2 regions of the Peribacillus sp. QJM3NY_7 genome follow, and region 1 is predicted to be linked to the other one. Evidence: riboswitches for the same ligand, from Rfam matches in the RefSeq annotation. Region 1 holds a riboswitch; the other holds the start of a gene.
What was found. A riboswitch is a leader RNA that binds a small molecule or an ion and turns the genes downstream of it on or off. The one in region 1 is predicted to bind S-adenosylmethionine.

Region 1 (6,696 bases):
ATTTTTCCAACTCCGATTTTGAAGGGGCCTTCCTCGCTTTCGTTCCATCTGACGCAGCTATTATTTGGGAAAATGAAACGGCAGGCGTCTTAATTGAACCGGACAAGGATGAACCATTATCAAATAAAGAACTGATCGCCATTACTTCCACACTTGAAAGTGACTTTTATGTAAAGACCCGTATGTTCAGCGGGCGATTTCACCCTGTAGATCAAGACCTTCGCCATCACTGGACTCAGGAGAAAAAGTGTTTTGAAGTGGCACAGGTGCATCTGCCGGATATAAAAGTGAGTGATTTGGCAGACATCATCCCATACTCATTAATAAATGATCCATCCTTTAAGAATGCAAATTGGTTTATCAATGAAATTCTTGGGAAGACCAAGCAGGATACTGAGCTTATCAAAACGGTTAAAACGTATATCGAATGTAACTCCAATGCCACATATGCCGCCAAACAGCTTTATATACATCGGAACAGCTTACAATACCGAATCGATAGATTCTCTGAAAAAACTGGTCTCGATATTAGAAACTTCCGTCATGCCCTTACTGCATACTTGATACTTTTACTGAATGATTAATTTCCAATGTAAACACTTTTTTGTGCAATATGCCCATATTTTTTTCAAAACCTATAGCTTAGACTATAGCTAATTGGTACAAGTAATCTAAGAGTTTAAAAGGGGGATTTTTCATGGCAGAGTTAGTGTTAGATCATATATTCAAGATTTATGATAAAAAGGTGACGGCTGTTAAAGACTTCAACCTTCGTGTTGCCGATAAGGAATTCATCGTTTTTGTGGGACCTTCAGGTTGCGGTAAATCAACGACATTAAGGATGATTGCCGGACTGGAAGACATTTCCCAAGGGGATTTATACATAGACGGCAAGCGGGTCAATGATGTCCCCCCTAAAGATCGCGATATTGCGATGGTTTTCCAGAACTACGCCTTATATCCTCATATGTCTGTATTTGACAATATGGCATTCGGATTAAAGCTCAGGAAAACGCCAAAAGCTGAAATCAAGCAAAGAGTAAATGAAGCGGCAAGGATTCTCGGACTTGAAGAGCTGCTAAACAGGAAACCTAAAGCGCTTTCAGGTGGTCAGCGCCAGCGTGTTGCACTTGGCCGTGCAATTGTAAGGGACGCAAAAGTTTTCTTGATGGATGAGCCATTATCCAATCTCGACGCAAAACTGCGGGTTCAAATGCGCGCTGAAATAGCTAAACTGCATAAACGGCTCGACACCACAACGATATATGTCACACATGACCAAACAGAGGCAATGACCATGGCGACACGTCTTGTTGTAATGAAAGATGGTATCATCCAACAGGTCGGTGCTCCAAAGGATGTTTATGAGAAACCAATAAACGTGTTTGTCGGCGGCTTTATCGGATCGCCTGCCATGAACTTCTTTACCGGAACATTAAAAGAAGGCACAATCAAAATAGGCGAACAAACGCTTGAAATACCTGAATTTAAGATGAAAATGCTACGTGATCAAGGATATGTCGGAAAAGATGTAATCCTTGGAATCCGTCCGGAAGATTTCCATAATGAAGGAGCTTATTTCACGGAGTCCCCTAACACTACATTCACGACCCAAATTGATGTAGCCGAACTCATGGGCGCGGAGATCATGCTCTACTCCACTTTAGAGGGGCAGGACTTCGTTGCAAGGGTCGATGCCAATAACATTATCCAGGCAGGCGAAAAGATCGAACTTGCCCTCGACATGAATAAAGCGCACTTTTTTGATAAAGGGACCGAACATCGCATTTTAGTTGAAGAAGATGAACAGATGCAGGAAAGCATGAAGTTATCTGCCAATTAAACATGAAAAGACCCATTCATTATGGGTCTTTTTACGTTTATTAAAATAAGGGGCGATTCATTCCTGGACCAATACCACTTCATCATGTCCGCATTCAGGGCATTTCATGAGATGGGGGCATTGCCCTTTTTGAAGGGATTGAGGGTATCCGTCGTTTTCTTTAAGTATGTCGATATCCATATAAGCACTGTAATCATCAGCATAATCCATGAATTTCCCTTTATCCTCAAGTTCACTGCCGCATTCCGGGCAATCCACATGAATTTTTCTTAGACCGTTGCAAAGCGGGCATATAGACATTGTTTTTCCTCCTGTTCCAGATACTTATGATTTCAGTATTTGTCGATTCCAGTATTTTAACACATGGAAACACCCTCCCTAATGCTAGAGGGAGGGTACTTCCATCCAATTATTTATTAACCATGTTAGCAGGATCGACCCATGCTTTGAATTCATCTTCCGTCAGGAACTCCAGTTTCAATGCCGCTTCTTTTAACGTGGAGTTGTCCTTGAAGGCAGTTTTGGCGATCTTGGCTGCTTTTTCATAACCGATATGCGGGTTCAATGCTGTTACCAGCATAAGGGAACGCTCTACATTTTCTTTGATCTTATCTTCATTTGCAGTGATGCCAACCGCACAATTATCGTTGAAGGAATGAATGCCTTCCGTCAATAATTTGACCGTTTGCAGGAAGTTATAGATGATGACTGGTTTGAATACATTCAATTCAAAGTTACCTTGGCTTGCTGCAAAGCCAATTGTAGCATCGTTACCCACGATTTGTGTCGCAATCATGGTAAGCGCTTCACTTTGGGTCGGATTGACTTTACCTGGCATGATGGAGCTGCCCGGCTCGTTTTCCGGAATGGCAATTTCTCCGATTCCGCTTCTCGGTCCACTTGCAAGCCATCTGACATCGTTCGCAATTTTCATTAAATCTGCCGCCAATGCTTTCAAAGCACCGTGTGCGTAGACGATTTCGTTATGGCTAGTCAATGCATGGAACTTATTATCAGATGTGACAAAAGGATATCCTGTATCCGCTGCAATTTGTTTGGCAGAAAGTCCCGGGAATTCTTTCTTTGTATTGATTCCGGTTCCTACAGCCGTTCCGCCTAGAGCAAGGTTCAATAGTTTTTGGCTGCTTTCCTCAATCATCGCCAAGTCTTTATCGAGCATCGCTTTCCAACCGGAAATTTCTTGTCCTAATGTTAAGGGTGTAGCATCTTGAAGATGTGTCCGGCCGATTTTCACGACATCCCAAAATTCTTTTTCTTTTATATCGAATGTATCACGAAGTGCTTTGATGGCAGGAACCAATTTTTCAGCAACTTCCATAAAGGCTGCAATATGCATGGCAGTCGGGAAAGTATCATTTGAGCTTTGTGCCTTGTTAACATCATCATTCGGGTGAAGGATTTCCGATTCACCATTTTCTTTTAACCATTCATTCCCTTTGTTAGCGACCACTTCATTCACATTCATATTACTTTGCGTACCGCTTCCCGTTTGCCAAACTACAAGCGGGAAATGTTCATCAAGCGTACCTTCAAGGATTTCGTCGCAAATCTTGACGATGGCGTTCTTTTTAACTTCGGAAAGATCGCCAAGATCATAGTTCACCTTTGCAGCAGCTTGTTTAACGTATGCAAATGCACGAACCAATTCAATCGGCATTTTTTCGTTACCGATTTTGAAATTGTTACGGCTTCTCTCAGTTTGTGCTCCCCAATATTTATCAGCAGGAACTTTCACTTCACCCATCGTATCACGTTCGATTCTGTATTCCATGTGTTCTCCTCCTAAGTTTGCACTATTCATTGAAGAATTTTTGCATATGAAATGAATAATGTCGGATTATTCTTTCTCTCCATACATTGTACAAACTTTATTATTTTAAAGCAAAAATATCCCGCTGACCCTTTCCATATATCTGAAAAATCCTAGTCCATTCATATTTAGATGAAAATTTGGATATTCTTTTTTGACACATAAAGTGTAGGCACCGCTAGGCTTCAATTGACCTGGCCATGAACACCAACACATCATCACCCCAAAAATGTCCTTGACAGTGTTTTGTATATATAGTAAATTCAAAAGAAATTGAATAATCTAAACTCTTATCGAGAGAGGTAGAGGGAATGGCCCGATGACACCTCAGCAACCTTCATTTGTTTCAAACCAATGAAAAGGTGCTAATTCCACAAGTTTATGAACTTGGAAGATAAGAAGAATGACTCGTCCCTACTTAATCAAAGTCTTCTTCTTAAAGAAGACTTTTTTTTATTTTATTTAACTCAAAGGAGCAGTGAAAACCATGTATAAACCTGAAACATATCTTGCTCAATTAGGAAATCGCAGTGAAACGGCGACAGGAACAGTCAATCCGCCGGTATACTTTTCAACAGCTTTTCGCCACGAAGGAATCGGTCAATCGACGGGATTCGACTACACAAGGACAGGTAACCCTACCCGCCAGCTATTGGAGCGATCCATCGCCGATCTGGAAAAAGGAGACCAAGGCTATGCCTGCAGTTCAGGAATGGCCGCCATCTCCACTATACTCGCCCTTTTTAAATCCGGGGATGCGTGGATTGTCAGTGAAGATCTTTATGGCGGTACATATCGGCTGTTAGAACAAGGTTTTAAAAAATGGGGATTGCAGTGTGACTATGTAAACACTTGTTGTTTGGAGGATATCGAAAAAGCCATCACTCCTCACACGAAAGCCATCTTCATCGAAACTCCCACTAACCCTCTTATGCAGCAAACGGATATTAGCGCCGTTGCCGCATTGGCTAAACGATATAATTTATTGCTAATCGTTGATAACACTTTTTACACGCCTCTTATTCAACAACCCATCTTACTTGGAGCTGATATTGTGATCCACAGTGCAACCAAGTATCTCGGTGGTCATAATGATGTGCTCGCCGGACTGATCGTTGCTAGCGGCGCTGAATTATGTGATGCACTTGCCTTCCATCATAATGGCACTGGAGCTGTCTTGAGCCCATTTGATTCATGGCTGTTGATGCGCGGAATGAAAACCCTAGCATTGCGGATGGAGCGTCATGAAAAGAATGCCAAGATACTTGTAGATTACTTATCGGAGCATGATTGTATTACGGACGTATTGTATCCAGGCCGAGGCGGCATGATTTCTTTCCGCATCATTGATGAAGCGGCGGTCAACCCATTTTTACAATCGCTCTCATTAATTTCCTTTGCAGAAAGCCTGGGAGGGGTTGAAAGCTTCATCACCTATCCTGCCACACAAACACATGCCGATATACCGCTTGAGGTCAGAACGGCAAACGGTGTTTGTAATCGACTGCTCCGCTTCTCCGTTGGCATCGAGGATAGCGACGATTTGATTGGTGACTTGCAGCAAGCATTCGCACATGTAAAAAGGGAGGCACTACGATGACAGATCATGATTTTAGCTTTGAAACAAAATTACTTCATAATCAACATAAATTCGATCCGGCAACGGGCGGTGTGAGCGTCCCCATCCAGCATGCATCGACTTTCCATCAATCCGATATCGATCAATTCGGCAAATATGACTACAGCAGAAGCGGGAACCCAACCCGCGAGGCACTTGAAGACATCATTGCCGAACTTGAGGAAGGCACTCACGGCTTTGCCTTTTCATCAGGTATGGCTGCCATTTCAACAGCCTTCCTGCTATTGTCTGCCGGGGATCATATCGTCATTTCCGAAGATGTGTATGGCGGAACGTTCAGGATGGTCACAAGCGTTTTGAACCGTTTCAATATTGAGCATACCTTCGTTGACATGACGGACCTTGAAAGTGTCAAAGCGGCGGTTCAGCCAAATACCAGGGCCATATACATTGAAACGCCTTCAAATCCTTTACTTAAAGTGACCGATATTCAAGCTGTATGTGATATCGCAAAAAAAGCCGGTGCCTTAAGTTTTGTTGATAATACATTCTTGACGCCCGCATTGCAAAAACCGCTGAATTTGGGCGCTGATGTTGTCCTTCATAGCGCGACGAAGTTTTTATCCGGACATAGTGATGTGGTAGCTGGGCTTGCGGTCGTGAAAGATCCGGAATTGGCGGCAAGACTCGGTTCGCTTCAAAACTCCTTTGGAGCGGTCCTTGGTGTTCAGGATGCCTGGCTCGTAATGAGAGGCTTGAAAACCTTGTCAGTTAGAATGGAACATTCACAAAAAGGGGCCGAAAAGATTGCAGCCTACTTAAAGGAGCAGCCCTTGGTGAAAAAAGTGTATTATCCCGGCCTAGCCGATCATCCACAGCACGCCATCCAGAAAGGCCAGTCACTCGGAGCAGGGGCGGTCCTTTCATTTGAATTGGAAAGTGAGGAAATCTTCCGTTCCTTCGTGAACACTGTCGAGCTCCCTGTTTTTGCCGTAAGCCTGGGAGCGGTAGAATCCATATTATCCTACCCGGCCAAAATGTCCCATGCGGCCATGCCTGCTGATGAAAGGGAAAAGCGAGGCATCACGAATAGCTTGCTCCGCCTCTCTGTCGGACTGGAAAATCCGGACGATTTAATCAAGGATTTCGAAGCTGCCCTCGTCAATATTGCCAAAGAGGAAGCAATTGCTGCAAAATGATTAAAGTAGTGGGTGCCTCATATTTTATGGGCACCTTTTTTATTCCATCAATAAAAGAAGACCATCGATTTCCCGATGGCCTAACTCTCATTTCTTCATATTATATTTATCCAGGAAGCGATCCACCCGTCCGCCTTTTTCAGCAAACTTCTGCTTTCCTGTATAATAAGGGTGCGTATCCGAGCTGATTTCCACTTTTAATAAAGGATATGTTTGGCCGTCTTCCCAAACGATTGTTTCATTG
Region 2 (6,696 bases), 2.0 Mb from region 1:
AATGGCATTTTCATCATTTCATTCATATACATCGGCATTCCGTAGGAGTATTGGAATAAATGCGGGTATTGTGAATGTGTAAAGGAAATATATCCTTTCATTCGATAGACCGTTTCCGGAAGGGCCCTAAGCCACTCTTCAAAGTCGGTTTGTGCCACAGCACCTTCAAATGTATGAACGATTGCAGTTAAGTGCAAATGGTCATGTACATCAAGCTTTTGATGTACATTATGCCTTTTGCTTTGCATTTGCTGCAATGATGCCAATGAAACGGCTGCATACTCCGTCAATAAACATACAGCATCCGTATTCAGCGCCTGTATCGTATATATTAGCTGTGCGGCCTCCATCTCACTTACCATATCCGCTTTATTCAATAAAATGAAATCGGCATGATGGATTTGCTCTGTAAGCAACTGTCGAAGCTGCGGAGACAGTTCCTCCCGATCGCGCCACCTTAATAAATCGACGACCGTGATGATCCCTTTATACTCAAGCTTTTTGGCGAAAATCGGCGACATGATGCCATCCAATACTTCAACTGGATGAGCTGCACCCGTCGTTTCAATATAAACCGCATCCAGTTCATTTTCGGTTAGTAACTCATGAAGCTGAACTTCCAGTTTATCTTGAATTGTGCAGCAAATGCACCCGTCAAACAACTCCTTCAGAGGCACTCCATCACCAATGAGTCCGCTGTCAACCGATACACTGCCGAGCTCATTTAAAAGCACTGCCACTTTTCTGCCCGCTTCACTTTCCTGTTTTAAAATATTTCGAAGAAGCGTCGTTTTCCCGCTGCCGAGAAAGCCGCCCAATATGTACACTTCGGTCGTTTTCATTCTTATCTGCTCCTAAATCCGGTTAAATTCGATTCCGTTAAATTTTATCATAATTAGCTTATTAAAGCACTTGCCGGATTCACATAAAAAAACCAGCCCGTAAGCTGGTTTCAGACTATGCAAATTCGAAGAAAAGCGAGTTCGTCTGCAGTTTTTTATTTAAAAACATCCAGTCGATTTCAGAAATCCTCTCCCTTTCCGCCGACTGTCTGCCAAGCCGCATCAAAGCAAGCGCCTGTGGGTTCTCGGCTAGACAGTTATTCGGCAGGAGTGTCGCAAGTTTCTTCAATCTTGCGGGATTTCTTTCCTATAAAATAGAAAAAACACAAAGGGATTAATGTTTTTTAAAAAAATCAAGATTAGGTGAGACCATTCCGACTTCCCTTTTTTCTACAAATAAAAACCAGCCCGTAAGCTGGCTTTTCAACATTGATTCATGCTTGAACTTCGTCTTTTTCGTAAATTGGCACCCATCCTGCAGCTGTTACGAAAATCCGGACAGCAACAGTTTTCCTATCTTCCGCGAGCGTGAAATAATGTCTTGTTGATTCTGGTACACTAATAAGATCTCCTGGATTAAGCCGTACATCAAACCACTGTTTATCATTGCCTTCAATGGCAAAGATACTCGTTCCACCTGCTATGAAACGCACTTCATCATCTTCGTGATGGTGTTCCTGCTTAAAGTTTTCAAGCATTTGATCCAAGTTCGGATTTGCATCGGATAATGTGATGATATCATGGGCTTTATAGCCTCTTCTTTCAGAGATTTCCGCTATCTCTGATTGGAATGTTACAAGGATTTCCTCCTTGTCAGCATCTGTTAGATCGTATTTTTCTACAAGATGTGCAGGTAATTTAGAAATGTCCCATTGCTCATAAATAACCCCTTGTGTTTCTAAAAAACCTTTTACCTGTTCACCGTTTTCAATAACCTCGTTTGTTTCATGGAATCTGATCGTCGCCATCATTCATTCCTCCTCTATGAGTATTTATCTTATAGAACCTGCAAACGCCTTTTGTTGATTAAGTAACAGTTGATATTGAAATAAAAATTCGCAGGCTTCAAGTATTCTTTTTGCCTCGAATCCGCTTTTGCCCCAAACCGTAATGCCATGATTGCGTATCAGCACAGCGCCAGAGTCTTCTTCGACATGCGGCTTGAACTTATCGGATAGCAACGGTATGTCAGCGTGATTATATATGATTGGAATCCGAAGCTCCGAATCTTCATCCCACCGACCGGTCGCTTTAATGATTTCATGATTACGAAAGGAAACTTGGCCTTCATCTCCGTACAATTCCGAAATCACATTATTTTCAACTGTATGGACATGGAGTACACAGTTCGCATTGGTTTTTCGGTAAATGTCTGTATGAAGTAACGTTTCGGCCGATGGTCTTAGGTTCGTATCTTCAACTGGTTTTCCTTTTAAATCCACCAGTAAAAAGTCCGTATCCGATTGCTTCCTTTTATCCTTACCGCTTGCGGTAATATAAAAGAAAGGGCTTTTGGGTTCGCGGATGGACAAATTCCCGCTTGTTCCCATAAACCAATCCCTTTCGGCCAGTTCAGCTTTAATATCTGCCAACTCAAGCCATTCTTTAGAATGAGTGTTCACGCTTTAACCACCTCCTGCTGCTTTATGATGTCAATTACATCAAAAAATGTTTCGAATCCTTGATGTGGAATTCCTTCCCTACCGCATTTTTCAAGCAATATGTCACGGGCTATGACAAAATCGGCCTGTTTTGCCGCTTCAAAATCCGTAACTGAATCTCCAATAACAAGTTTAAAATCTTCCGGACCCGCAATTTCCCTCATAATGGATGGCTTGCAGCAACCGCAATCATTATTACATTGCTCATCACAAGCATGTGGCCACTCAATATAAATCTTTTCCTTATCAAAAAATGCATGGTTGCAATAAACGGACTCTGTTGGCAAGATATCATTCAAAAGGGGGGAAATGAAAAAATCCATGCCCCCGCTTACAATATATAAAGGGATATTGGCTTGTTTCGTATACTCAACGAATTCATAAAACCCTGGTCGAATGCCGGCCGTTTTTCTTACATATTGGATGATGTCATCCTTCAAGCCACTATCAAGCAGGGAAAACATATCCCCAACTCCTGAAGATATACTGATTTTTTGCTGAAGGACACCGTCTTTCAACGCTTCCCATTCCGGAGGCGCAAATTTCTTCATAATTGAAATGATATTATCTGTGTTGGTGATCGTTCCGTCAAAATCACAAAAGATGATCGGTTTCATTATTTCTTATAGCCCTCCCCACAACACAAGAGCTTTTTTTAGGGTTTCTTCCTCAGCCGCCGCTTCAGAAAGTTCCTTTCCTGCCAGAACGGCTTCCACAGCAGAACGGAATGCCTTGGCACCGCCCTCTGCTCCGTCAGGGTGCCCGTGAATTCCGCCTCCGGCATTAATCACACTATCAAGCCCGAAATCCTTGATCAGGTCCGGAACCATGCCCGGATGAATGCCTGCAGAAGGAACAGGGAAGGCTTTTTTCCATGAAAGTTCATCTCTTGTCAGAGCTTCAGCAATCGCTAAGGTCTCCGTTTTTTCAAGTGCGACATTTCCATAAGGGGAAGGGAACAAGGATAAATCCGCACCTGATAATCTTACTAATTTACCAAGCAATAATGGATAGCCGATACCATAAAATGATGAAGATGCCAATGCCCCGCTATATGCGGGGTGCGCCATGATCGGCAGCTTTATACGATCATGTTCACTCAAGGCCTGCAATACATCCAAACCATATGTATGAACGTTGAACAATAAAGCATCTGCCCCTGCTTCAGCCGCTTGCTCTGCCTTATCCAATAATTCAAAAGTTTTCCCAGATAGATTGACAGCATATAAAGTACGGTGGCCAGTGGTTTCATAGACTTCATTCAATATTCTTTTTCCCGTTTTTATTCTATCGAAAAATGGAGTGAGTTCCTGGTCGAAGAGGATCTCATCATCCTTAACTAGGTCGACACCTCCCAATGCTTGTTGCTTCAGTTGCTCATTATGAAATGTTAGGTCTCTTCCCAATACACCTTTAAAGATGCTCATCACCAAGGGCCGGTTAAATACGCCAAGCTTTTCCCTTATGCCTTCAATGCCAAATTGCGGCCCGGGAAAAGCTTTTTGAATATCACCGACAAAATCCAAGTCTATAAGTTTTATTTCACCGTCCAATGAAAGTTTGCCGAAGACCGTCGTAAGGATTGCAGGTAAATCATTGGAGAAATTCCTTGCCGGATAGGCAATTTTAATCAGCGAACGGTATACTTTCCGATTAAAGTAGCTGTTTGCCCTCTCTTCTTCAGATAGGGGTGTCACCGATACGACGCGTCCCTTATGTTTTTCCAGTTGTTTCTGTACCAAATGCGGCAAGTCCGTCCATGTCCCGACAGTCAGACCCAAGGCAATGCTCTCTGCTTTTTTCTCATGATTTCCAATAAAGTCATGAATTAAATAAGTAGCGACTATCTCGCTCATCTGATCACTCCTATAACACGTTAGTAAACTCTCGATGTCACTATTGGCCTGAGATGGTCTCAAAATGGCAAAAGCCCCTTCATAAAGAAGAGGCTTTAAAAAGCCATCTTCTTATCTCCCAGCCATCGGCTGCAAGAATTAGCACCGTGCCTTGTGGATTTCAAAAAAATCCGGCGGAAGGATTCCGCCCCATTTTACAATGGAATTACGGTCGGTTGCTGGGCTTCATCGGGCTAGTCCCTCCACCTGCTCAAAATAAGAAAACGCTGATATATAAGTTGCATCCAAGTATCGAAAGATTAAGAATTTATTTTGTATTCTGACAGGTAATTCCTACTTTGTCAATAAGTTTTAACTATTTAAAGGTGAACCTTATTGCATTAAAATAAGTTTAATGTCCGTATTCGTTCCACAGCCTCTTGCAGCCGTTCTTCCGAAGTCAGTAGCCCTACCCTGACATAACCTTCGCCAAATTCACCGAACCCATTCCCTGCGGCAACAGCTACATGGGCATGCGTTAATAAATAGTCCGCAAAACTCTCGGACGTAAAACCTCCAGGTACCTTGAGCCAGGCAAAAAACGATGCCGCTGGAGCTTTGACTTCCCAGCCGATGGACCTCAATCCCTCAATGAAAACATTCCTTCGCCCCTCGTACATTTGCACTAACTGCTCTACACAGGTCTGTGAGTCAAGCAAAGCGCTTGCCGCAGCTTCTTGTATCGCCGGGAAAAGACTCACATAAAGATGGTCTTGTAATAGTTCAAGAGCTTCTATTACACTCTTATTGCCCACTGCGAAGCCGACTCTCCACCCTGCCATATTATATGTTTTCGATAGAGTGTATATTTCAACTCCTACATCCTTCGCTCCCTCCGCCTGGAGAAAGCTTATCGGTTTTTTTCCGTCGAATCCGATCGCCCCATAGGCGAAATCATGGACCACACAAATTGAATGTTCTTTTGCAAAGGAGACGGTTTCATCAAAGAAACTTTCAGTTGCAGAAGCGCCTGTGGGATTATTCGGATAATTCAAGAACATCATTTTGGCTTTATCAAGAACCTCTTTATGTATGTCATCGTATTTCGGAAGAAAATCATTTTCTTCTGTCAAGGGCATCAGTTCGGTCTTTGCCTGGGCTAAAACAACACCGGAAAGATAATCCGGATAGCCGGGATCTGGAACAAGGATTGTATCACCTGGATTCAATAAACACTGCGGAAGTTCGACAAGACCTGCCTTTCCCCCGAATAGAATCGCCACTTCACTATTCGGATCCAGCTTGACACCGTATTCCCGTTCATAAAAGACGGCAGCAGCATCTTTTAAATATTGATGTCCCCGGAATGGCGAATATTTATGATTAATCGTTTTTTCAGCGGCAGTTTGCAAACTTTTGACGATATGTTCCGGCGTCGGCTGATCAGGGTTTCCCTGGCCTAAATTAATGACATCATGTCCTTGCTCCGTGATTGCATTGACTTTTGCGACCAGTGAAGCAAAAAACTGCTTGGGCAGGTCCTGAAGCAGTCCGGATTTTTCGAATTGCACCATTTATACACCTTCTCTGAAATTTCTTGAAATTCTAGTCACAAATGATATATGTTTATCGTAGTCTTGTAAAGCATTTTTTACATGTGGGGGGTTTAAACGATGAAGTGGAAAATAGCTTGTATTCAAATGGATATAGCTTTCGGGCAACCAGATATCAATTTTCAGGTTGCAGAACAATGGATGGAAAAAGCAGCTCGGTCCGAACCCGATATCGTCATATTACCAGAGCTTTGGACAACCGGATACGACTTGACCAGGCTGAATGAGATTGCTGATCAAGAGGCAGAAAAAACGATTGAATTTCTTAAAACACAGGCACAGAAACACCAGATTCACATCATCGGAGGTTCCATTGCGAAAAAAACAAGCAAGGGAATCTATAACACCATGATCATCATCGATAAACACGGAAAGCTCATTAAAGAATATGATAAGCTTCACTTATTTCAATTAATGGATGAACATCATTTCCTGCAGCCAGGTGAAAAAGATGGTTTATTCACCCTTGATGAAAAAATATGTGCCGGGTTCGTTTGTTATGACATTCGTTTCCCAGAATGGCAGCGAGCCCATACCGTTCAAGGCGCGGAAGTTCTATTCGTTACGGCTGAATGGCCAAAGCCGAGACTCGATCACTGGAGAGCTTTATTGATAAGCCGTGCCATCGAGAACCAAGCCTATGTTGTAGCCGTTAATCGTACAGGTTCGGATGTCAATAATATATTTGCGGGCCATTCCTTGATTATTGATCCATGGGGGAATATCATAAGTGAAGCCGGAGAAG

Region 2: it holds a riboswitch for S-adenosylmethionine, as region 1 does, so the genes downstream of both, mtnW (2,3-diketo-5-methylthiopentyl-1-phosphate enolase) here and AC0VX1_RS05430 (methionine biosynthesis PLP-dependent protein) in region 1, are expected to answer to the same signal.

What each region holds. Positions count from the first base shown of each region.
Region 1 covers NZ_CM149663.1:1,145,749-1,152,444, reverse strand. The annotation lists gene AC0VX1_RS05450 (PucR family transcriptional regulator) at 1-584, shown strand, start outside; gene AC0VX1_RS05445 (ABC transporter ATP-binding protein) at 698-1,843, shown strand; gene AC0VX1_RS05440 (hypothetical protein) at 1,901-2,143, opposite strand; gene fumC (class II fumarate hydratase) at 2,253-3,635, opposite strand; SAM riboswitch class I at 3,962-4,075, shown strand; gene AC0VX1_RS05430 (methionine biosynthesis PLP-dependent protein) at 4,162-5,274, shown strand; gene metC (cystathionine beta-lyase) at 5,271-6,452, shown strand; gene AC0VX1_RS05420 (type B 50S ribosomal protein L31) at 6,540-6,696, opposite strand, start outside.
Region 2 covers NZ_CM149663.1:3,160,874-3,167,569, forward strand. The annotation lists gene AC0VX1_RS15060 (CobW family GTP-binding protein) at 1-842, opposite strand, end outside; gene AC0VX1_RS15065 (cupin domain-containing protein) at 1,277-1,810, opposite strand; gene AC0VX1_RS15070 (methylthioribulose 1-phosphate dehydratase) at 1,835-2,464, opposite strand; gene AC0VX1_RS15075 (2-hydroxy-3-keto-5-methylthiopentenyl-1-phosphate phosphatase) at 2,461-3,120, opposite strand; gene mtnW (2,3-diketo-5-methylthiopentyl-1-phosphate enolase) at 3,127-4,359, opposite strand; SAM riboswitch class I at 4,468-4,621, opposite strand; gene AC0VX1_RS15085 (pyridoxal phosphate-dependent aminotransferase) at 4,740-5,912, opposite strand; gene AC0VX1_RS15090 (carbon-nitrogen family hydrolase) at 6,012-6,696, shown strand, end outside.